DNA from 4 places in the Aminobacter sp. P4_H6_2 genome. Region 4 is predicted to be linked to each of the others. Evidence: predicted binding sites of a transcription regulator. Region 4 holds the regulator's gene; each other region holds the start of a gene.

Region 1 (6,675 bases), on a different contig from region 4:
TCGAGCACCGATTGTCCCGGCCTCAGCCGCATCTTGGCTGCGATATGCGCCTTCTTGGCGATCTGGGCCTCTTCCAGCGTCATGTCCGGATGGGTGAAATAGGCGCAGGAATATTGCATGTCGGCGTCGAGGAAGAGCCGGTAGAGATCACCCGACAGATCGTAGTGCCGCTGGACGTTGCGCTTGGCGCGCGCGGCGGTGTTGACCTGCTGAAAGCGCCGGAAGGCGAGCCTCACATTGTCGATCGCCTTGGTCCAGGCAGTGTCGATGCTGCCATTGCCGAGATTTTGGAAGACGACCCGCATCAGCCCGAGCACATCGCCACCGACGATGTCGACATCGCCGTCCATATAGGCCTCGGGCAGGGCTAGCATGGGATCGAGTGCAATGGCGCTCTCGGCGCGCCGTGTCTTGATCAGGAGATGTACCGGCTCGCCGGAACCGTCGCCGAATCGATGCGACCGCCCATTGGGGCCGGTGACTGTCAGATCGCCCGTGCGCACAAGCTTACCGACGATGCGTTGCAACAACATGTTCATGGCGTGCTCGCGAAAGAGGTCAGTCCTGTAGTCCGATCTTGGAAGATAGTGACAGTGCTGACAAGTTCCACGGCTGGCACAAAAAAAGCCCGGATGTTGCCATCCGGGCTTGGTCCAGAAAACTGGATAGAAGGCGTTGGCTGAAATCAGCCTTCGTCGCCTTCGCCGTCTTCGTTCGGATCAAAGAAGCTGTCCGGACGGGCGTTTTCGTTGATGTCGTCGCCGTAGATGGCCTCAGCCGTGGTCAGCGTCTCGCCCTTCGTCTGGCGCTCGGCTTCGTCGGCCGTGCGCGCGATGTTCAGCGTGATGGTGACTTCGACTTCGGCGTGCAGCGCGATCGCCACATTGGTCAGGCCGATGTTCTTGATCGGCTGGTTGAGCTCGACCTGGTTGCGGGCAACAGTGAAGCCTTCGGCGATCAGCAGGTCGGCGATGTCGCGGGTCGAGACCGAACCGTAGAGCTGGCCGGTTTCACCAGCCGAACGCACGATCACGAAGGTCTTGCCGTCGAGCTTGTCGGCGACCTGCTGGGCTTCCGACTTGCGCTCGAGGTTGCGGGCTTCGAGCTGAGCGCGCTGGCCTTCGAACTTCTTCCTGTTGGCTTCGTTGGCGCGGAGCGCCTTGCCCTTGGGCAGAAGGAAGTTGCGGGCAAAGCCGTCCTTGACCTTGACGGTGTCGCCCATCTGGCCGAGGCGGGAAATGCGTTCGAGGAGAATGACGTCCATTTTCCTGTCCTTTCGTTGGCTGCAAAGGCAGCGAATAAAATTCAACGGGCAAGGAAGCAGGGAAGGGCGGTACCGCCGGTTTCGCTGTCCTGCCTGTCGTTGCGGCAGTTAGGGGCTCTTGAGGAGACCCAACTCGGGATTTTGAGACTTAACCGGCCACGCCCGTCGCGGCAGGAAAATTCTGGCCCGGGCGACAAAGCACCCGGGCCAGAAAGCAGATCACTTCACCACGTAGGGCAGCAGGCCGAGGAAGCGGGCGCGCTTGATCGCCTTGGCGAGTTCACGCTGCTTCTTCTGGCTGACGGCGGTGATGCGCGAAGGAACGATCTTGCCGCGCTCGGAAATGTAGCGCTGCAGCAGACGCACGTCCTTGTAGTCGATCTTCGGAGCGTTGGCGCCGGAGAACGGGCAGGTCTTGCGGCGGCGATGGAAGGGACGACGGGTCGGGATCTGATTGATGTCGACCATTATTCTGCACCCCCTTCAACACCTTCGCGCGGACGGCGCGGGCCACGATCACCACCGCCATCGCGGTCGCCGAAGCTGCGCGGGCCGCGATCACCACGGTCGCGGTCGCCGAAGCTGCGCGGACGATCGCCAAAGCCACCACGCTCGGAGCGCTCTTCGCGCTTCTGCATCATGGCGGAGACGCCTTCTTCATGCGCGTCGACCTTGATGGTCAGGAAGCGCAGAACGTCTTCGGACAGGCCCTGCTGGCGCTCGACTTCCTTGACGGCAGCCGACGGAGCGGTGATGTCCATAAGCGTGTAATACGCCTTGCGGTTCTTGTTGACGCGGTAGGTGAGGGACTTCAGTCCCCAGTTCTCGACCCGGCCAACCGACCCGCCTGCTGCAGTGATGATGCCCTTGTAGTGTTCGACAAGTGCATCGACCTGCTGCTGCGAGAGGTCCTGGCGGGCAAGAAACACATGTTCATAAAGAGCCATAGCTTTTGCCTTTCTTCGTTTCGATCTTCCGGTCCCGGCGGCTAGAGCCTCTGCGACCTCGCTGACCCTTCGAGGGCCTTACGGCCTCCTCAGGGGAAGAAAGGAGCACGACGAGACGGTCGAGAGCGGAGACACGGGAGGCGGAAGCGTTTTCGCTTCACACGGAGACTTTCAAGAAAGCCTCCGGCCCTCCGTTCAGCCCCCAGCTGGGACCGGCAGATGGCGGGCGTCTACATGCTAAGTGCGGCCAAGGCAAGGGGCGGGGCCAAAAATCCCGCCGAAATCGGCCATTTTCTTGGGTTTTTCGCCGCTCAGCCGAGTGCCTCGGGTTGCAGGAAAAGCGGCGAGCGGGTGCGGTCGGCAACGACTTTGTCGACCGTCTCGGGGAAGAAGCCCTTGGCGCCGCGGCGCTTGCCGAACATCATGTCGTATTGCAGCCAGCGGAAATCGCGGATCGCCGGGTCGAGCTGTTTTGCGCGCGACCAGTCGAACACCGACTCGCCTTCGCGTGGTAGCAGCACGTTGCGGTCGACGACCCGGAATCGGTCATGCAGGTCGCCAAGGAAACCGGTGTAGTAGGGGTGGCTGATGCCGGCGGTCTCGAGCACATGCAGAGGCAGGAAGGCCGGGCTGATCGAGCCGATGTCGCGCGCGGGACCTGTGCGGTTCGACCACACCACCAGCGGCGTTTCGTGCTGGACCAGCATCTCGCCGATCGCCGCCTTGCGCTTGGCAACCGGCTCTTTCATGAAGCCGGTCTCGACATAGACGGGCCCGAGCGGCGGCAGGTGGTCACCGAAGAAGGCGATCACGGTCGGGCGCTCGCGCTTGCTCGCCCAGTCCATCAGCCGCTTGAGGCCGCGGTCCGCGTCAGAAGCGCCCTCGGCATAGGTCAGGATCGAATCGCGTGCCCACTGCGTCGTTGCGGCCTCGACCTTGTGGGTCGTGTCGCTGTAGCGGTTCGGCTCGTAAGGGCCGTGGCTCTGCAGGGAGACCGCAAAGAAGAAGAACGGATGCTCGGTCGCATCGGCTTCGCGGATGATCTCTTCCATCAAGGCGGCGTCGGATGCCAGCGGCCCGCGCTTTTCGAGCGGCGGCAGGTTTTCTTCCGACATGAACTTGTCGAAGCCGAAGGCCTGGTAGACAGGCGCGCGGTTCCAGAACCAGCTGCCGAACGGATGGATGGCGCGGGTCTCGTAGCCTTCGCTCTTGAAGAAGGTGGCCAGCGAAGGCACCGGCGCGCGGACATATTGCTGGTAGGGAATGGAGCCGGCCGGCAGGAAGGCGTTGGAGAAACCGGTCAGGGCCTCGAACTCGACATTGGCGGTCATGCCGCCGAATTCGGGCGAAAAAACATGGCCCGACTGCGATGCGCGTGCATTCTTTATAGGATCGGGTGCGATCGATACGCCAGGCAGAAGCGTCGGATCCCAGAAGGATTCGCTCATCACGATGATGACGTCGGGCTTTTCCTCCGGCAGGGCCGCGACAGCCTGTTCAGGCCGGGCAATGGCGTCGATCGCCTTTTCGGAATAGCCCTCCGGCGCCTTGACCTTGGCCATCGGCACATTGAGCGCGAAGGCGATGGCAAAGCCATTGGAGGCGTAATTTTCCTTCTGGTCCCACATCATGGGGATGATCTGGAGGCGGTCGCGCGTCCACGAAAAGGTCGCGTAGTCCATGATCGAGACAAAGAAGGCGAGGGTTGGAATGGCGATAGCGAGACGCGAGACGCGGGCCCAAAGCGTCAAGGTCGGCATGCGGCGGCGCCAGTAGCGCCAGGCCAGCACAAGTAGCGAGATGCCCACGATCAGGCCGACGGCAATGCCGATGCCGGCGAGGGGCCGTTCACGAACGAGCAGCGGCATCAGTTCGACGATCTGACGGGCGTAGAGGAAATCCGTCGGGTAGAGCGGGTCGCCGAGATAGAGCGATTTCTGATGGCCGACGAAGGCGAGCACGAGTGCGACGGGCGCAACGATCAAAAGGCCATTATAGGGCCGCCCGAGAAGCGCATCGAGAGCGATGATCAAAAGGGCAAACAGGGCGACCGTCGTCCAGCTCGGCTTGAACGGCTGCTGGAAGAAGTTGAGGGTGTCGACGAAGGAGCCGCGCGCGACCAACTCGATGGCAAAGACCAGCACCGCCGAAACGGCGAGCGTGACCATGACCGAGCGCAGCACGCACAAAGTATAGGCACGCCGGCCACGCGCTCGCGCGGCCTCGTTTTCGTCATCTCTGACGACGGCCTTGCCGTCCGCCAATTGCTTTGCCAACTCAACTTCCCCGGGCGCTCGACAGCGGCGTCACGCAACTGTCACAAAACGGTCATCGAAAACCTAGCGCATATGGCAAAATTGAGAAGGATGAGGCAAACAAAAGGTGTTTCGTATTAATCATCTGTGATTATTTGCCCCAGCGGGGTCCCYAAGCCCTCAAGACTTGACTTCACGGTATCCATTGCGCCAGAGGCACAACGATGTGGCGTGATGCTTGTTCCCGAACGTGCAAGGGCGCTCCACGTGATAAGTCTGCGCATCGCACCCGGTGAAACCGATTCCGGTTCGGGCCGATGCGGCAAGTAGCCAGGAGACCAACATGGCCGTTGCATTCACTTTCCCGGGGCAGGGCAGCCAGGCTGTCGGCATGGGCAAGGAACTCGCCGATGCTTTTCCCGAAGCGCGCCGCGTGTTCGAAGAAGTCGATGATGCATTGGGCGAAAAACTTTCGAAGCTGATCTGGGAAGGTCCTGAAGAGACGCTGACGCTGACGGCCAACGCCCAGCCGGCGCTGATGGCGGTGTCGATGGCTGCCTTCAGGGCGCTGGAATCGCGCGGCCTGTCGCTCAAGGACAAGGTTTCATACGTCGCGGGGCACTCGCTCGGCGAGTATTCGGCACTAGCTGCCGCTGGCTTTGTTTCGGTCGCCGACGCGGCGCGCCTGCTGCGCATCCGCGGCGACGCCATGCAGGCGGCGGTGCCGGCCGGGCAGGGCGCGATGGCTGCGATCATCGGACTGGAGCAAGCCGATGTCGACGCCGCCTGTGCTGAGGCTGCCCAGGGTTCGGTGTGCCAGATCGCCAACGACAATGGCGGCGGCCAGCTGGTGATCTCGGGCGAGAAGGCGGCCGTCGAACGCGCCGCCAAGCTCTGCACCGAAAAGGGCGCCAAGCGCGCGCTGATGCTGCAGGTCTCAGCGCCTTTCCATTCGGCGCTGATGGCGCCGGCGGCTGAAAAAATGCGCGAAGCACTCGCCGGGGTGAAGAAGCATCCGCCGATCGTTCCGGTTGTCGCCAACGTCTCGGTTCAGCCGATCACCGATCCCGAAGAGATCGCCGCCCGCCTCGTCGAGCAGGTCACCGGCCGCGTGCGCTGGCGCGAGACGGTCGAATGGTTCGGCAACAACGGCGTCACCACACTTTACGAAGTGGGCGCCGGCAAGGTGTTGTCGGGCCTCGCCCGCCGCATCAACAAGGACATCGCAACGGCTGCGGTCAACAACCCGGCCGACATCGACGCGGCAATCGCCGCACTCGTCTGAACAATTCAATCGACCCGCCCGTGAAGGGCGATCTCTGAAAGGGATTGAAAAATGCTCGATCTGACCGGCCGCAAGGCACTCGTCACCGGCGCATCCGGGGGCATCGGCGAAGAAATCGCCCGCATCCTCCACAAGCAGGGCGCCATCGTTGGCCTGCACGGCACACGCGTTGAAAAGCTCGAGGCCCTGGCCAGCGAGCTCGGCGACCGCGTGAAACTGTTTCCGGCCAATCTCGCCGACCGCGATGAAGTCAAGGCGCTGGGCCAGAAGGCCGAGGCCGATCTCGAAGGCGTCGACATCCTGGTCAACAACGCCGGCATCACCAAGGACGGCCTGTTCGTGCGCATGTCCGACGCCGACTGGGACAGTGTCATCGAGATCAACCTGACGGCGATGTTCCGCCTGACGCGCGAGTTGACGCACCCGATGATGCGCCGCCGCCATGGCCGCATCATCAACATCACCTCGATCGTCGGCGTCACCGGCAATCCTGGCCAGACCAACTACTGTGCCTCCAAGGCGGGCATGATCGGCTTTTCCAAGTCGCTCGCCCAGGAGATCGCGACCCGCAACATCACCGTCAATTGCGTCGCCCCCGGCTTCATCGAATCGGCAATGACGGAGAAGCTCAACGACAAGCAGAAAGAGACGATCATGGCCGCGATCCCGGCCAAGCGCATGGGCACCGGCAAGGAAGTTGCTTCGGCCGTCGCTTATCTCGCTTCCAACGAAGCAGCTTATGTCACTGGCCAGACAATCCATGTAAATGGCGGCATGGCGATGATCTGATTGACGCAATAGGCCGGGATAACCGGCCCTTTTGCCTTGGACGCGGTGAAGTTTTCGTGTATTGCCGCGCTCCATCAGGTGGCCGGGCCGAAACCGGACCGCCACCCGAGCGCTTGGGAAAGCGCAGATTACAGC
Region 2 (6,675 bases), on a different contig from region 4:
TGGTCGAAGACAAGCCTGGTGCCGGTGCCGTCGGCCTGCAACTCGAAGCGGACGATCGAAAAGATACCCTCGGGCCAGGCGCGCGCCCGCCAAGTCTGGACGATGCGTCGGTTGGGCACCAGCTCGACGTTCCGCGCTTCGATGTCGCCGCCGAACATCGACACTTCGCCACCCTCATGGGGTGAGATGTGGGCTGCGCGTCCGCCCGTCATCGCCTGGAAACGGGAGGAATTGAGCAGCAGGTCGTAGATGTCTTTCGGCGTGCCTTTGAAATGAACTTCCTGATGGATGGTCATGGCGACCTCCTGGATCGCTGGTGCATGACCCGGAAAATCGGAATCGATTTTCGGAAAGGGTCATGCGCAACTTCAAAGCTACAGCGTCCTTTGCGCGTCCCAAAGGACGCGCGGCGCTGTAGGGCAGCGTCGCATTGATCGACGCCTTTGCGCATATTTTCTGCCTGTCGGTTGTAGCCGTCAACGACGACATGCAGCCCGAGCACGATGCCGGGGCCGCATGTCGCGAAGGGTTCGGTTTCGGGTCAGCCCGCAGCGTCGACCGCCGCGCCGAAGCCTTGAAGAATGCCGCCCCAGCCGCCTTCGGAATCGAGCATCACGGCCGTTTCTTCGGCCTTCGGGCCCATGTTCTCGAGCAGCCGGTGTTCGAGATCGACGCGGGTTCCGCCGCCTGCAAGGGCAACGAACCTGATTTCGATTTCGGTAAGAAGGTCGGGATCGAATTTCCAGTCCGTGCCAATGCGCCAGGCGAGCACGATGCGCTGCGGCGGCTCCCAGGCGATGACATCGCCCCATGGGCATTCGCTGCCGTCTTCGCCGGTCTCGTACCAGCGCCCGCCGGCACGGGGCTCGATGGTCGCCGTCTTGAGCGGGGCGGCGCCTATGCTGTGGGTCTTGGGCCACCAGCTCGAAAAGCCCGATGTGAAGACCTCGAAGGCGCGTGCCGGGCTTGCCTTGACGGTGACCGAGCGGCGCACCGGCGATGGCGAAATCGTGACTGTCATGTCTGGTCCTCCTTGTCCGCCTTGAGCTTGAATTCGTCGAGTACGTCGCCCCAGAGTTGATCGAGCCATGCCCGCATGCGGCCAAGGCCGGCCGGGTCGATGTGATAGATATTGCGCGCGCCCTGAGGTTCCATACGCACCAGCCGCGCCTCCTTGAGCACTTTGAGATGCTGCGAAACCGCAGACTGCGACACGGGAAGTCCGCGCGTCAGCTCCGCCACCGAACAGGGCCCCACGCTTACACGCTCGAAGATCATGCGGCGCGTTGGGTCGGCTAGAGCGGTGATCTGCGAATAATCATAAGTCATAACTAATGATAAGTATAAACTGATGGTAAGTCAACCACGTTGGAGACGCACCTGAAAATGGCCACGCCGGTGGCTCCTGACAGCTCCTTGGCAGGAGAGAGATTGTAGTTTCGCGGATCGGTTCGTATCTGCGCAGGAGGCCCCGCATGCGAAATGTCGCACAGGGGCCTGCGCGGGGGCGCAGTGCAGGGACGAAAGACTGATGACGGAAGACCCAACACAAGCCGCGCCGGCGCTCAAGGAGATTTTCGACCGGGCGCGTCTTCGCCACATCGCCCATGAAACGGCATCCATCGCGCCAGGGTTCGATGCGGAAAAATTCATGGTGCTTGCTACCGAGAACCTCGACGAACTCGGCATCATGCAGCGTATGCGTCTGACGGCGATGAGCTTGCACGCCAGCCTGCCCGGCGGCTTCGAGGACGCGATTGGGGTTCTCCATGAGCTCGCACCGCGTATCCAGCATGGCTTCGCATCGATCGTCCTGTCCGAACACGTCGCGCTCTATGGCAAGGGTCATTTCGACCTGTCGATGGAGGCGCTGAAATTCTTCACCCGCTTCGGATCGGCCGAATTCGCCATCCGCCATTTCCTGGCTCAGGATTTCGACAGGACCCTTCAGGTGATGCGTGGCTGGGCGCTTGATGACAACGAACATGTGCGCCGCCTCGCCAGCGAGGGCTCGCGCCCGCGGCTGCCATGGTCGTTCCGGCTCAAGCGGCTGATCAAGGATCCTTCGCCGACGGCGCCGATCATCGAGGCGCTGAAATGCGATTCCAGCCTCTACGTGCGCAAATCGGTGGCAAACCACCTCAACGACATCTCCAAGGACCATCCCGACAAGGTGATCGACCGCGTTTCCGCGTGGGACATGGACGACAAGAACACCGCCTGGATCGTCAAGCATGCGCTGAGGACAATGATCAAGAAGGGCGATGCACGTGCGCTTGGCGCCATCGGCACGACAGGCACGCCGATGGTCCGCGTCGAGGCATTCGCGGTGTCGCCGGCCGCCATCATGCTCGGCGGCCGCATCACGCTCAAGGCAAGCCTTGCCTCGACCGCCGCGGCAGCGCAGCAGCTGGTGGTCGACTATGCCGTCCACTACGTCAAGAAAAGCGGCGGCAGCGCGAAGAAGGTCTTCAAGCTGAAGGAGATCAACCTGCCGGCGGGCGGCCAAAGGGAAATTTCGATCAGCCAGGCGGTGCGCGATTTCACCACGCGCAAGCACTATCCCGGCCATCATCTGATAGAACTGATCGTCAACGGCGAGACATTGGCCGAATCCGGTTTCGAGTTGAGGGGATGATCTGCGCCAATTCCTCGACAGCCGCCGGCCCCGCTGCTAGAAGCCCGCGCAAGGAATAGTGGCGGACGGCCTGTTTCCTGCCGGTTGCGGTGCGCCGTGACGGCTCTGCCTTTTTCGGGCAGGGGAAAACTGGCTGTCTCCCGACTGCACAATAGGAATCCCCGATGGCTGAAGACATCGAAAAGGCGGTGGCGCGCCGCCGCACTTTCGCGATCATCGCGCACCCTGACGCCGGCAAGACGACGCTGACCGAAAAGCTGCTGCTGTTTGGCGGCGCGATCCAGCTTGCCGGTGAGGTCAAGGCTAAGAAAGACAAGATCCAGACCCGCTCGGACTGGATGAAGATCGAGCGCGAGCGCGGTATCTCTGTGGTCACCTCGGTAATGACCTTCGAATATGGCGACAACGTCTTCAACCTGCTCGACACACCCGGCCACGAAGACTTCGCCGACGACACCTATCGCACGCTGTCGGCGGTCGACAGCGCCGTCATGGTCATCGACGCCGCCAAGGGTATCGAGCCGCGCACGCTGAAGCTGTTCGAGGTCTGTCGCTTGCGCGACATCCCGATCATCACCTTCGTCAACAAGATGGACCGCGAGGCGCGCAACACCTTCGAGATCCTCGACGAGATCGAAGAGAAGCTGGCGCTCGACACCGCGCCGATCACCTGGCCGATCGGCCAGGGCAAGACGTTTTCCGGTACCTATCACCTCGCCCAGAACGCCGTGCGCCACGGCGATGCCGAAAAAGAGCGCACGCCTGTCCACGGCCCCGACTCCAACCGCGCCGCCGGCCTTCTGCCCGACAATGAGCGCCCGGCCTTCATCGAGGAGCTGGAGCTGGCCCGCGAGGCGTGCCGGCCCTTCGACCTACAGGCGTTCCGCGAAGGCCATCTGACGCCGGTCTATTTCGGCTCGGCGCTGCGCAATTTTGGCGTCCGCGACCTGATCGAGGCTTTGGGCGAGATCGGCCCGCCACCCCGTGCTCAGGAAGCCGACACGCGCAAGGTCGAGGCGACGGAGGAGAAGATGACGTCGTTCGTCTTCAAGATCCAGGCCAATATGGACCCCAACCACCGCGACCGCATCGCCTTCGTCCGTGTCTGCTCGGGCGAACTCAAGCGCGGCATGAAGGCCAAGCTGGTGCGCACCGGCAAGCAGATGAGCCTGTCGGCGCCGCAGTTCTTCTTCGCCCGTTCGCGCATCACCGCCGACGAAGCCTATGCCGGCGACGTGGTGGGTATCCCCAATCACGGCACGCTGCGCATCGGCGATACGTTGACCGAGGGCGAGGACATCCTGTTCCGCGGCGTGCCTAATTTCGCGCCGGAAATCCTGCGCCGCGTCCGCCTCGGCGATGCGATGAAGGCCAAGAAACTCAAGGAAGCGCTGCACCAGATGGCCGAAGAGGGCGTGGTCCAGCTGTTCCAGCCCGAAGACGGCTCGCCGGCCATCGTCGGCGTCGTCGGTGCGCTGCAGATCGACGTGCTCAAGGAGCGGCTGTCGGTGGAATACACGCTGCCGGTCGACTTCGAGATGGCGCGGTTTTCGATCTGCCGCTGGATCGACGCCGACGACAAGGCCGATTTGCACCGCTTCATCGAGAGCCATCGCGGCGACATCGCGCGCGATCTCGACAATGATCCGGTGTTCCTCGCCCAGCACGAATTCTCGCTCAACTACGAGGCCGAGCGCTGGAAGTTGATCCGCTTTGCCGCGATCAAGGACTATCAGGTCCGCGACATCGTCGCGTGATCCCAGAAAGCGGAGCGGCTTTGCTGCTCCGCCTCTCCGTTTCGTCATTCCGTCATGTAAATCGCCTAATGACATTTCGGTGCCGCTGTCGACCCTGGTCCAACCCAAGGTGGGTGACAGTGCGACACTTGAGATGTTCAATGCGCCGTTGCCTGTCCAGGGCCCCGGCGGGCCGATGCGCTGGCACGGAGGAATGACGACGCATGATGGTTTCAGCATTGATCGAGCGTGAATTGACCCAAATCGGCTCTCCCGTCCGCAACGGCGTCTTCGTCGCTGTCGTTGGCCCCAGCGGTGCCGGCAAGGACACGCTGATCGCCTATGTCCGCGAGCGCCTTGGCGACGACGAGCACGTCGATTTCGCCCGCCGCGTCATCACCCGCCACAGCGACGGGGCGACCGAAGATCACGATACACTGGCCGACGCCGCTTTCGTCGAGGCCGACGCTTCCGGCGCTTTCGCGCTGTCGTGGGAAGCGCATGGCCTGCGCTACGGCATTCCGGCTTCCGTCGACGATGCGATTGCGGTCGGCCATGTCGTTGTCGCCAACACCTCGCGCGGCGTCATCCCCGCTCTGCGCGAGCGCTACGCCAATGTAGCGGTGGTCGAAATCACGGCTGCCCCCGAAATCCTGGCCGAGCGGCTGGCAGCGCGCGGGCGCGAGTCACGCGGCGAGGTTCTGGCACGTCTGGCGCGCACTGCTCCGCACGATCTCTCCGGTCCCGGCCATGTCGCCATCGACAACAGCGGTACGGCCGATGTCGCCGGCGAGCGGTTCTTGGCCGTGCTGCGCAAGGCGGTCGCCTTTTCCGACGTATCAGGTCAGGTGTGATTGCGTAAGCAGAAGCTTACGCAATCATGCGCAGCATGTGATTGTCCCAGACATATTCCGTGCGGCTTGCCTGCTTGCCGTTCGGCTCGACGATGACGCCTGCGCCCGTGGTGGCGAGGAAGCCGCCGCGGTCGGGCGCCAGACCGCAGACTTCGTCCAGGTCGTTCCTGGCGACCACCTTGCCGGTCCCGGCGTCGATCATCGCCCAGGCGTTGCCCTGCGGCGATGACACCGCCACCAGGCCGGCGTCGCGATTGGCCGCCACCGAGCCGATATAGTTGCGGAAGCCACCGAGAATGTCTTCGGGCATCTCCAGCATGGCGAGTTCCTCTCCGCGCGCGGCGCAGCCGACGAGCAGCGGCGTTTCCGTCGCCGGGCCCTCATGCTGGCAGCCGAACCAGACAGTGCCTTGGGCGTCGATGTCCATGTGCCGGATCGAAAGCTGGTGCAGCTTTTCCGGCAGCTCATGCTTTTCCAGGAGAACACCGCTGACACGGTCGACGAGCACGAAGGATGGCTTCATGATCGGGATATTGAGCTTGGCGCGGCCGAAATCCGGATGGGTCTCGATGCCGCCATTGCAGATCGCAAGCGTGCGTCCGTCGCCAAGCAGGATCAGCTCGTGCGGGCCGACACCATGGGTCGGGAACTCGCCGAGGCGGCGGAAGCCGTCGCGCGCGTCATAGATGCCGACCATGCCGGCGGCATTGTCGAAATCATTCTCGGTCACATAGAGCAGGGCACCATCGGGCGAAAACACGCCATGGCCATAGTAGTGCCGGCCAGTGATGCTCGGAATGGTCAGCGGCTCATCCTTGCCGGTGTGGTCGAAGACCAGCATGAAGGTGCCGGGCTGGCGCGCGAACACCACCGACTTGCGCGAGATCGGATCGAAGGTGACGTCGTGGCCGCGCTCGGGCAACGCCACGCTGTGCAGGATCTTGCCGGCCTCCGACAGCACCGCGACGCCATATTCGCCTGTGCGTGCTTGGTAAGCGGTGGCGAACATAGCGTCGGTTTCGAGCGCCAGCGCACGCTTGGCGGGAGCGAGCGACATCAGGAAGGTCGCACCTGCCGCCTTGAGGAAATCGCGGCGGTCGAACAGCGGCGAGCGCATGACTAGTCCCCGTCGAGCGAGGAGAAGCCGGCGGTGAGGCCGAGCGCGCCGGCAAGGCGGGTACCGAACAATTCCGACAGGCTGGACGTCACGACGCCGAAATAGGTCAGCTTGGCGCGCTTTTCCGGGTCAGCGAGCACAGCGTCGATCGGCCCGGTGATGCCGGTCACGGCATTTTGTGCGTTGGCGAATTCGAAATCGATGGACTGTGCGATCCATTCGGAATCTGCCGGCAGCAGGCTGCCAAATTTCGAGGCGCCGAACAACGCCTTCATGCCTGAAATGTTGCCGCCAAGGGCGGCGGCGGTGCCTTGCGAACGCCAGTACAGC
Region 3 (3,570 bases), on a different contig from region 4:
AGAAGGCGCGAACCTCGTCCTGGGACACCACGCCGTCGGCTTTGGCCATCTTGGCCGACAGCGCGATCATCGCCACCGAAAAGGCAACGCGGCGGCGCAGCTCGGCATCGCCTGAAAAGATGGTGCGGACAGCCTCCACGACATCGGCGACGCCGTTTGCCGCCGAAGCCGAGATACGCGCGATGAAGTCGCCGAGACGGTCCCAAATCGACATGGCCGCTTCTTAGGATGAAACATTCGCAAATGCGAGATGACTTTGCGCATAAGGGTAACTTTGTCGGCAACACGTGCATCTGGACCAAAAAACTGGACCAAAGGAAAGTGCACGACGAAAAAGCAAAGTCCCGCTATCGAATTGCGCCATGGACGCGCGCAACACCACCCACCCGGCAAAGACGCTTTCCCGCGAAACCATCGGCCTTGCCCTTGGCACGCTCGGCGTTGTCATCTTCGGCGGCACCTTGCCGGCGACTCGCGTTGCGCTGACGACATTTTCGCCGTGGTTCGTAACGAATGGCCGCGCCGCGGTCGCCTCGCTTGCCGCCGCACTGCTGCTTGTGATCCTGCGCAAGCGCCTTCCCAGGGGCGATGCGCCGGCATTGTTCCTCGCCGGCCTGCTTCTGGTGTTCGGCTTTCCGATCTTCTCCTCCATCGCCATGCAGACTGTGYCGGCCTCGCATGGCGGCGTCGTGCTCGGCGTGCTACCTCTGGTGACCAGCATCTTCGCTGCACTGATCGGTGGTGAGCGGCCCTCGGTATTCTTCTGGATCTGCGGTGTCGCAGGCGCTGCCCTGGTTGTGGCCTTTGCCATGCGCGACAATGGTATGAGCCTGACAACCGGCGACATGTTCTTGTTCCTCGCGGCGCTTTCCGCAAGCCTGGGTTATGTCGTGTCAGGCAAGCTGTCGCGCCACATGCCCGGCTGGGAGGTCATCTGCTGGTCCCTGATCCTCACCGCGCCGATCTCGATCCCTGGAGCGATCTTGAGCTGGCATCCGGAATTCGCAAGTGCCTCGGGCGCCGCGACTTTCTCGTTCCTGTATCTGAGCTTCGGCTCGATGTTCCTTGGCTTCTTTGCCTGGAATGTCGGGCTTGGAATGGGCGGCATTGCCCGCGTCAGCCAGGTTCAGCTGCTGCAATCCTTCGTCACGCTCGCCATCTCGGCCTTCCTGCTGAAGGAGCATGTCAGCGGCGAAACCGTGTTTTTCGCGCTCGCCGTCATCGCCATCGTCGCATTGGGCCGACGTGCCCGCGTCGCGCGCTGACCCAAAGAAAAAGGCCGGAGACTGAGCCCCGGCCTTTCCTCCTCCCGCTAACCTACTGCGCGGGCGCCGCCGGCTCTGCCGGCTTCGGCTGCATCGCATCGTGGTTCTGCATGTCGCCGCCCGTGCCTGTTTCAGGCGTCGGCGTAATGCCTTGGGTCGTCGAATTGTCGGTTGCCGGCGGCGCGGCCTGAGGCGTTGCGGGCGCCGGGGTGGCTGGCGCCGGCTGCTCGGTAACAGGCGGCTTCACGCTCTCGGTGGTGGTGCTGTCGGTGTTGCTGTCGCTGCAGGCGGCAATGCCAAATAGAGCGATGGCAGAAACAGACGCGAGAATGAGCTTTTTCATAACAATTTCCTTTCCAAAACGACCCGCAAGCGGGCTGTCGGAGGGAAAATGCGCGGCAAGCCGACCGGTTTCATAACGTTCGGTGTCCGGTTGTCACATAGCCGACGGCCCACCATGTCGCGTCGCCGTCATCGCCGCGTCACCGCGCTGTCACGCCGGTGCGCTACCCACTGCGCCAACAACGAAGCGGGGAATCGCATTTCCATGACCGACGTTTCCGGAGAACTTGTCTTTCGTCGCGGCAAGAAAGTTGGCAAGGCGGTCTATCAAAACCGCGCCCTTTCCAAGCAGGGGCTGTCCGAGCGGCTCTTTGCCTTTTTGTTTTCCGATCTTGTCTACCCCCAGATCTGGGAAGACCCAGATGTCGACATGGAGGCGATGCAGCTCGCCGAGGGCCACAAGGTCGTCACCATCGCATCAGGCGGCTGCAACATCCTCGCCTACCTCACCCGCTCGCCTGCCCGTGTTGATGCCGTCGACCTCAACGGTGCGCACATCGCACTCAACAAGATGAAGCTCGCGGCAGTTCGCCATTTGCCGTCGCAGGCCGATCTGTTTCGGTTCTTCGGCGAAACCAATGTCGAGCACAACTCGCACGCCTATGACCGCTTCATCGCCCCGCATCTCGATCCATCGAGCCGCGACTACTGGGAAAGCCGCAATTGGCGCGGCAAGCGCCGCATCGCCACCTTCGACGGCAATTTCTACAAGACCGGGCTTCTCGGCCTGTTCATCGCTGCTGGCCATCGCGTGGCCAAACTCTATGGCGTCGACCCCGCCGCCATCATGGCGACCGGCAGCCAAAACGAGCAGCGCCGCTTCTTCGACGAGAAGATCGCACCCGTCTTCGAACGCCGCATGTTGCGCTTCGTCACCTCGCGCAAATCATCGCTGTTCGGCCTGGGCATCCCGCCGGCGCAGTACGACTCGCTGCTGACTTCAGGCGATGGCTCCATGGCCGGCGTGCTCAAGGCACGCCTTGAAAAACTCGCCTGCGATTTCCCGCTCGAAAACAACTATTTCGCCTGGCAGGCTTTCGCGCGGCGTTATCCCGCTCCAGGCGAAGCCGCCCTGCCCGCCTATCTCGAACAGGCCAACTACGCGACGATCCGCGGCAATATCGGCCGCGTCGGCATCCATCACGCCAATTTCACCGAATTCCTCGCCGGCAAGGACGCCGCAACGACAGACCGCTTCGTCCTGCTCGACGCGCAGGACTGGATGAGCGACGCCCAGCTCAACGCGCTGTGGAGCGAAATCACCCGGACATCCGCTCCTGGCGCCCGCGTCATTTTCCGCACCGCCGCCGAGCCGAGCCTTTTGCCAGGTAGGCTTTCGCCCGCTCTGCTCGACCAGTGGAGCTATGAAGACGCCCAGTCGCGCGATTTCACCGCCCGCGACCATTCCGCGATCTATGGCGGCTTCCATCTCTATGTGAAGAGGCCCTGATGAGCGCACCGGAGCTTCTGGCCAGCCATTCCGGGCTGATGGACGGTGTTTACCGGCATCAGCGCCACATCTACGACCTGACGCGCAAATATTATCTGCTCGGCCGCGACCGCATGATCGCGGAACTCGATCCGCCAGCCGGCGGAACCGTGCTGGAGCTTGGCTGCGGCACCGGGCGCAATTTGATCCTCGCTGCCCGCCGCTTTCCCGACACGCACTTTTACGGCCTCGACATCTCCGCCGAGATGCTGGCGACGGCCAGGGCTTCGATCGCCAAGGCGGGTTTGTCCGACCGCATCACCGTGGCACAGGCCGATGCGACCGCGTTCGATACTGAAGCCCTATTCGGTAAAACCGGCTTCGACCGTGTCTTCATCTCCTATGCGCTGTCGATGATCCCGGGCTGGGAACGCTCGGTTTCGGCCGCATTGGCAGCATCCAACGGCTCCGTCCACATCGTCGATTTCGGCCAGCAGGAGCGCCTGCCCGGCTGGTTCCGAAGCCTACTCAAAG
Region 4 (6,675 bases):
GGCGTGATGGCCGAGCACTTCAACACCGGGCTGTTCAGCTATGGCGCGTCGAGCCGGCCGGAAACGTCAGGCGTCGGCGTCGCCCTCATCGGCTCGGTCTACATGATGGGGATTGTGCTGCTGCTGGCGCTGCCGATCGGTGTTGCCGCCTCGATCTACCTTGAGGAGTTCGCCAAGAAGAGCCGCTTCACCGACATCATCGAGGTCAACATCAACAACCTCGCCGCCGTGCCGTCGATCGTCTTCGGGCTGCTCGGTCTTGCGGTGTTCATCAATTTCCTTGGCCTGCCACGATCGGCATCCTTCGTCGGCGGCCTGGTGCTGACGCTGATGACGCTGCCGACGATCATCATCGCGACGCGTGCGGCACTCGCCGCCGTGCCGCCGTCGATCCGTTCGGCGGCCCTTGGCCTTGGTGCTTCGAAGATGCAGATGGTGTTCCATCACATCCTGCCGCTGGCAGCCCCCGGCATCCTGACCGGCACGATCATTGGGCTGGCCCGCGCGCTCGGCGAGACGGCGCCGCTTCTGCTGATTGGCATGGTCGCCTTCGTCGCCGACTATCCCACGACGCCATTCGATCCGGCGACGGCCTTGCCGGTGCAGATTTACATGTGGGCGAACGAGGCCGAACGCGCCTTTGTCGAGCGCATGTCGGGCGCCATCATCATCCTTCTGATCTTCCTCATGGCCATGAACATCGTCGCTATCGTCCTGCGCCGCCGCTTCGAGCGCCGCTGGTAGGGCATGGACAAGGAGTATCCTGCTATGAACATCATGACCGAGAAAAAACTCGAAGACGCGGTAAATGCCGAGATGAACAGACCCAACGAAATCATCAAGATGCGCGGCGACCAGGTCACTGTGCACTATGGCGACAAGCAGGCGCTGTTCGGGGTCAATCTCGACGTCCGCCAGAACCAGGTGACGGCGCTGATCGGCCCTTCGGGCTGTGGCAAGTCGACCTTCCTGCGTTGCCTCAACCGCATGAACGACACGATCGACGCAGCGCGTGTCGGCGGCAAGATCACGCTCGACAACGAGGATATCTACGATCCCAAGATCGACGTGGTCGAACTGCGCGCGCGTGTCGGCATGGTGTTCCAGAAGCCGAACCCGTTCCCCAAGTCGATCTACGAAAACGTCGCTTACGGCCCGCGCATCCATGGCCTGGCCAAGAACAAGGCCGAGCTCGACGTGATCGTCGAGAAGAGCCTGCAGAAGGCGGCTCTGTGGAACGAGGCCAAGGACCGTCTCAACGAGCCGGGCACCGGCCTGTCGGGCGGCCAGCAGCAGCGCTTGTGCATCGCGCGCGCCATTGCGGTGTCGCCCGAAGTGATCCTGATGGACGAGCCGTGCTCGGCACTCGATCCGATCGCTACCGCGAAGGTGGAGGAGCTGATCGACGAGCTGCGCGAGAACTACACGATCGTGATCGTGACGCACTCGATGCAGCAGGCGGCACGCGTGTCGCAGCGCACCGCGATGTTCCACCTCGGCTATCTCGTCGAGGAAGGCGCTACCGACAAGATGTTCACCAACCCCGACGACAAGCGGACGCAGGACTACATCACCGGCCGCTTCGGCTGAGTGGACGTTTTCGCCGCCGTATACGAGACGAGGAATAAATCATGGGCGAACATACAGTCCGGTCCTTCGACGAAGAACTCCAGCATGTCGACCAGCTCATCCGTGACATGGGCGATCTCGGCGGCTCGATGGTTGCCGGTGCCATCCGCGCGCTGTTGTCGTCCGACCAGGCGCTGGCGCAAAGCGTTGTCGCCGACGACACGATCATGGACGCCAAGCAGCGCGAACTCGACAACAGCGCCATCACGCTGATCGCCAAGCGCCAGCCGATGGCACAGGACCTGCGTGCCGTGGTTGGCGCCATCCGTATGGCGGGGGATCTCGAACGCATCGGCGACCTCGCCAAGAACATCGCCAAGCGTGTCGGCGCTGTCGGCCAGTCGCCGACGCCACGCAATCTTTCGCATTCGATCGATGCCATGGCACAGCTGGTGCTCGACCAGGTGCGGGGCGTCGTTGATCTCTATGTCGCGCGCCAGGCCGAGGGCCTGAAGAACCTGCGCGCCGACGACCAGAAGATCGACATCCAGTACAACGCGGTGTTCCGCGAGCTCCTGACCTACATGATGGAAGATCCGCGCAACATCACTGCCTGCACGCATCTGCTGTTCTGCGCCAAGAACCTGGAGCGCATTGGCGACCATGTCACCAATATCGCCGAGAACGCGTATTTCGTGGTGACCGGCACGCAGCTGCCGCTCCACCGGCCGAAGGTTGAAGAAACCACATCGCCGGTTTCGGCCACCTGAACTCCAACATGAAGGACTGCCGATGATCGCCCCCAAGATCATGGTCGTCGAGGACGAAGAGCCGCTGGGCGTGCTGCTTCGCTACAACCTCGAGTCCGAAGGCTACCAGGTCGAGGTCGTCACGCGTGGCGACGAGGCCGAAATACGGCTTCAGGAAAACGTGCCCGACCTTTTGGTGCTCGACTGGATGGTGCCGGCACTCTCCGGCATCGAGCTGTGCCGCAGGCTTCGGATGCGGCCCGACACCGAACGGCTGCCGATCATCATGCTGACGGCGCGTGGCGAAGAGAGCGACCGCGTGCGCGGGCTGTCGACTGGTGCCGACGACTATCTGGTCAAGCCGTTCTCGACGCCCGAGTTCATGGCACGGGTCAAGGCGTTGCTGCGCCGGGCCAAGCCCGAAGTGCTGTCTTCGATCCTCAAGGTCGGCGACATCATGCTCGACCGCGAGTCGCACCGGGTCTACCGCAAGAAGAGCGAGATCAAGCTCGGGCCAACCGAATTCCGGCTGCTGGAGTTCATGATGCGGCATCCCGGCCGGGTGTTTTCGCGCAGCCAGTTGCTCGACAATGTCTGGGGCGAGACGATCTACATCGACGAACGTACCGTCGACGTCCATGTCGGGCGCTTGCGTAAGGCAGTCAATACCGGCCGCATGCCCGACGTGATCCGCACCATCCGCGGCGCCGGCTACGCCATCCGCGAGGATTAGCGCCGCTGTTCCGTTCTTGCCGCAAGCGGCGAGCGCACCAGTGGCTGCGGCCAGCAGCAGATCAGGCCAATCGGCAGCGTGCCGCCATCGACGCCGAGCTCTACGCACTGCTGACCGCCCGGTCTGCGTGGTGGCGCTCAATCATGAAGATCGCCTGCGCCGCGAAGCTTTGGCGTCGGTCTGATGTAAACAACCTTCTGGTGATTGGAGTGTTGTTCTGCAAGAGCTCCGTCACATCCATTCTTTTGATGGACAACTTCTTCAAGAATGGCAGTTAAAGTTCCGACGATGACACTTTCGTGATCTCGGTGATACCAAAAATTGTCTGTTTTCATGCTAGTTGGCGCTCCGTGCGCAACTTTGTCTCGGTAATTGTTCTGGTGCTGATCACCATCCTCTACGGACTGCCCCTCGATCGGGCAGCGGCCGTAGGCATGAACATTGGCGAGCTGCCGGGCGTAACCTTGCAGGCTGAAGTTACAGCCGGATCCGATGGGTGTTTGCCATCCCCGGAGCGCTGTGTCGGTGAGTCCTCTGACGACCGCTTCGCCAGCACACACTGCCTGGGCGACTGCCCTGCCTGGCAGGCCCGCGTCGAGCTTCCCGCACCGACCCGCGCAGCGCTTTTGAAGCTGCTTCCAGATCCCATGCCGCGTCGCTTGGTGATCGCATCGCTCCTTCGGCCTCCGATCGCTGCCTGATTTCCGACCGTTCGGCCTTTGGCTGCCACCGTCCGGCTCGCACGCCAGCCCGCTCGGCGCCAATGCGCTTTTCTCGCGGCAACCGCGACATGACGCGTGCCCGCACGCATGAGCCGTCACCGGCCGGCGGATCGGTGCCGAACGGCCACATTCGCATGAACAACGACAGCGTCATCAACTTCCATGACTGCGTGTCGCTCGAAGTACAGGAAATGGTTCCAGGAGACTGCAAATGACTACGGGCACTTTCGAAACGAACGCCGCGGACTCCGCGCCCTTGCCCGGAGACGGCTCGGCACTGAGCCGCCGGCATTTTCTCAGCGGCGTAGCCGCGCTGGGAACGCTTGCGGTGTCCGGCTGCGTCAGCACCCAACAAGCGGCCGTGCCGGCCGCAAACGCACCGGTCAAAAAGGCGCCGCCGGTCGTCGACAGCAATGCCCTTGCGATGTACGGCCCGCTTCCGAACGAGCGGTTCCCAATCGCCGCAATCGACCTGACCAAGGTACCGAGCCGTTTCTATCGGCAGCAGGTCGACTATGCCACCGAAGAACCGGTCGGAACGCTCGTCGTCGACACGGACAACTTCTACCTCTACCTCGTCCAGCCAGGCGGGAAGGCCATGCGCTACGGGGTTGGACTTGGCCGGGCCGGTTTTACCTGGGCGGGAAGGGGCCGTATCGGTTGGAAGCAGGAATGGCCGAAATGGACGCCTCCAAACGAGATGATCGCGCGTCAGCCAGATCTCGCCCAGTGGAGCGCCGACAGGGGCGGCATGCCGCCAGGCCTTACAAATCCGCTGGGATCGCGGGCGCTCTACGTCTTCCAGGGCAAGGTCGACACGCTTTATCGCGTTCACGGAACGCCCGAATACTGGACCGTCGGAAAGGCGGTTTCGAGCGGCGGCGTTCGCCTCATGAACCAGGACATCATAGACCTGTATGAACGGGTGCCGAGCCAGTCTCCCATCCTCGTGCTGGGCGATCCGACCCAACCCCATTCGCACGAGGTCGCCAGCGACAGTGCTCGGCAAGCCGCCGGCTGATGTAACGGTCGCGCAGCAGGTTCTCGCCGGGCGGTTTGCGAAGCGCCGCCCGGCCAACCGTCATGGTTCCGTTGGAGGAATAAGCGATGCAGGGTGAACACACACTTTCCGGTCTGCGCGGAACCGCTGCCGGCTGGCATGGCCGCGACGTTCTCAAGGGGGTGGCCGTGGCTATCCTGAGCTTCGCAGCGCTGGGCACCGTTTCGGCGCTCTGGGACAATCCGCTCTTCATTCGGATGACCCCCGTTGGGAGCTGGGAACTGCCCGCCCTGGCGGTCCTGTCGGCGCTTTCGGGGCTGTACGTCGCCGTGCGGCGCCCCTTCTGTTCGGCCCGCCGCGCGGGTGCCGGCGGCGTCGCGGACTTCATCGGCATCGCATGCCCGACGTGCAACAAGCTCCTCATGCTCCTGTTCGGGGGCGAATTGCTGATGACCTGGTTCGACCCGATCCGGCCATTGATTGCGGCGCTGGGAATTGTGCTTCTCGCTGTCGCTTCATGGCACGAAATGCGAGCTTGCCGCGCAGACAATGCAGACGCCACGCAAATGGAGTATCCGAAGTGACCGGTATCCCCGCGGCGCGCGCACACGCCGACCGGCTCGTTCCACTTGCCTGGCGCCGGATGCTGCTGCGCCATTTCGCGGTCATCGGCCTTTCGGCGGCGCTGGTCTACGCGTTCGCCCTCGTGCACGCCCAGTGGAGCCCGATGCACAGGTGGAACCGCGCATTCGCGGACGCATCGCTGGCGATGCTGGTGATCACCATGTCGATCGGACCCGGCTCGCGTCTATGGCCGCTCTTGCTGCGGATAGTGGCCTATCGGCGCGAGACCGGTATCCATGCGACGCTTTTGGCGGCCGTGCACACGGCCATCATACTCAGCGGCTGGGTCGAGTGGGATTTTGCGCGGCTGTTCGGCTTCGAAATCATCCCGCAGACGGGCGAGTATGTGATGTTCCAGCATGGCTTCGGGCTTGCCAACGTGATCGGCATTGGCGCGCTGACCTATGCGCTCGCGCTCATGGCCACCTCGAACGATCGGTCGATCCAGCTGCTCGGTTCCTCGGTCTGGAAGTTCCTGCAGAACGGCGCGACGGTGCTGTGGGGGCTTGTTGTGCTGCACACGGCCTATTTCCTGTTCATGCACTTCCTGAGCTTCCATCGCCCGCCGCCCGCGCCGAACCCTCTGCAATGGCCGTTCGTGGCGGCGGTGCTATCGGTGCTGGTGCTGCGCGCCGCGTCCTTCCTTTCGACTTGGAGCAAGAAGAGGAAAAGTGCCCGGTGATGGCCTTCGACGGTTAGGCGAAATCGGCCCCGGCAAGGCGAGGGGCCGTGCCGGCGGCGAAGATCTCCTGATCGACGTACAGCAGGGCGCGCATTAGGCAGCCCAGGCGGATGAGCGGGACTTCGTTCGGCTCGGTGTCGAAGGAGATCGCCTTGGAATGCAGCCCACCTGCCGTCTTGGCGATGGCCGCGCGGACATGCGGCTCCATCAGGTCGAAGGCGGTGGCACCCACGCCGACAAAGGCGAGTGGTGCGGGATCGATCAGCGCGAACATCGAACCCAGGCCGAAGCCGATGGCCTCACCGGCCTTGCGGAACGCTTCGCGCTCGGGGCCGTCATGGTCGCGGGCGGCGTCGGCGAGGGCCGTGATGTCCTCGTCGGAGAGATCGGCGAGCGGCTCGGCATTCTCGTCGCCCAAACGGGCATTGCGCCATATGGCGTAGTTGCCGGCATAGGCTTCGACGCAGCCGCGCCGGCCACAGCGGCAGAGCGCGCCATCGGGGCGGTGGATCATGTGGCCGAATTCGCCCCCTGACGAATGCGTGCCGGTGAACAGCTCGCCCTTCAGCACCAGTCCCATGCCGATGCCGTGTGAA

What was found. The regulator PhoB, encoded in region 4, activates phosphate uptake and scavenging genes when phosphate is short. The targets are predictions, from matches to a motif close to TGTCATNNANCTGTCAT.
Region 1: a site for PhoB is predicted at 4,516-4,532, ahead of AC1DUU_RS13620 (LTA synthase family protein). Genes of this name have one in related genera too.
Region 2: a site for PhoB is predicted at 4,435-4,451, ahead of phnN (phosphonate metabolism protein/1,5-bisphosphokinase (PRPP-forming) PhnN). Genes of this name have one in related genera too.
Region 3: a site for PhoB is predicted at 1,735-1,751, ahead of AC1DUU_RS03710 (BtaA family protein). Genes of this name have one in related genera too.

Annotation. Positions count from the first base shown of each region.
Region 1 is NZ_JBFUKO010000157.1:68-6,742, reverse strand. It holds gene AC1DUU_RS13640 (class I SAM-dependent methyltransferase) at 1-539, opposite strand, end outside; gene rplI (50S ribosomal protein L9) at 686-1,264, opposite strand; gene rpsR (30S ribosomal protein S18) at 1,484-1,732, opposite strand; gene rpsF (30S ribosomal protein S6) at 1,732-2,211, opposite strand; gene AC1DUU_RS13620 (LTA synthase family protein) at 2,523-4,379, opposite strand; gene fabD (ACP S-malonyltransferase) at 4,810-5,751, shown strand; gene fabG (3-oxoacyl-[acyl-carrier-protein] reductase) at 5,803-6,540, shown strand.
Region 2 is NZ_JBFUKO010000010.1:17,958-24,632, reverse strand. It holds gene AC1DUU_RS01920 (SRPBCC domain-containing protein) at 1-296, opposite strand, end outside; gene AC1DUU_RS01915 (SRPBCC family protein) at 542-1,021, opposite strand; gene AC1DUU_RS01910 (ArsR/SmtB family transcription factor) at 1,018-1,329, opposite strand; gene AC1DUU_RS01905 (DNA alkylation repair protein) at 1,532-2,638, shown strand; gene AC1DUU_RS01900 (peptide chain release factor 3) at 2,803-4,395, shown strand; gene phnN (phosphonate metabolism protein/1,5-bisphosphokinase (PRPP-forming) PhnN) at 4,599-5,228, shown strand; gene AC1DUU_RS01890 (DUF1513 domain-containing protein) at 5,245-6,345, opposite strand; gene AC1DUU_RS01885 (imelysin family protein) at 6,348-6,675, opposite strand, start outside.
Region 3 is NZ_JBFUKO010000023.1:17,840-21,409, forward strand. It holds gene AC1DUU_RS03695 (TerB family tellurite resistance protein) at 1-214, opposite strand, end outside; gene AC1DUU_RS03700 (DMT family transporter) at 363-1,265, shown strand; gene AC1DUU_RS03705 (hypothetical protein) at 1,318-1,608, opposite strand; gene AC1DUU_RS03710 (BtaA family protein) at 1,813-3,057, shown strand; gene AC1DUU_RS03715 (class I SAM-dependent methyltransferase) at 3,057-3,570, shown strand, end outside.
Region 4 is NZ_JBFUKO010000079.1:4,359-11,033, reverse strand. It holds gene pstA (phosphate ABC transporter permease PstA) at 1-744, shown strand, start outside; gene pstB (phosphate ABC transporter ATP-binding protein PstB) at 769-1,590, shown strand; gene phoU (phosphate signaling complex protein PhoU) at 1,632-2,339, shown strand; gene phoB (phosphate regulon transcriptional regulator PhoB) at 2,362-3,051, shown strand; gene AC1DUU_RS09060 (hypothetical protein) at 3,189-3,386, opposite strand; gene AC1DUU_RS09055 (hypothetical protein) at 3,815-3,988, shown strand; gene AC1DUU_RS09050 (L,D-transpeptidase) at 3,985-4,794, shown strand; gene AC1DUU_RS09045 (hypothetical protein) at 4,881-5,357, shown strand; gene AC1DUU_RS09040 (ferric reductase-like transmembrane domain-containing protein) at 5,354-6,079, shown strand; gene AC1DUU_RS09035 (ROK family protein) at 6,093-6,675, opposite strand, start outside.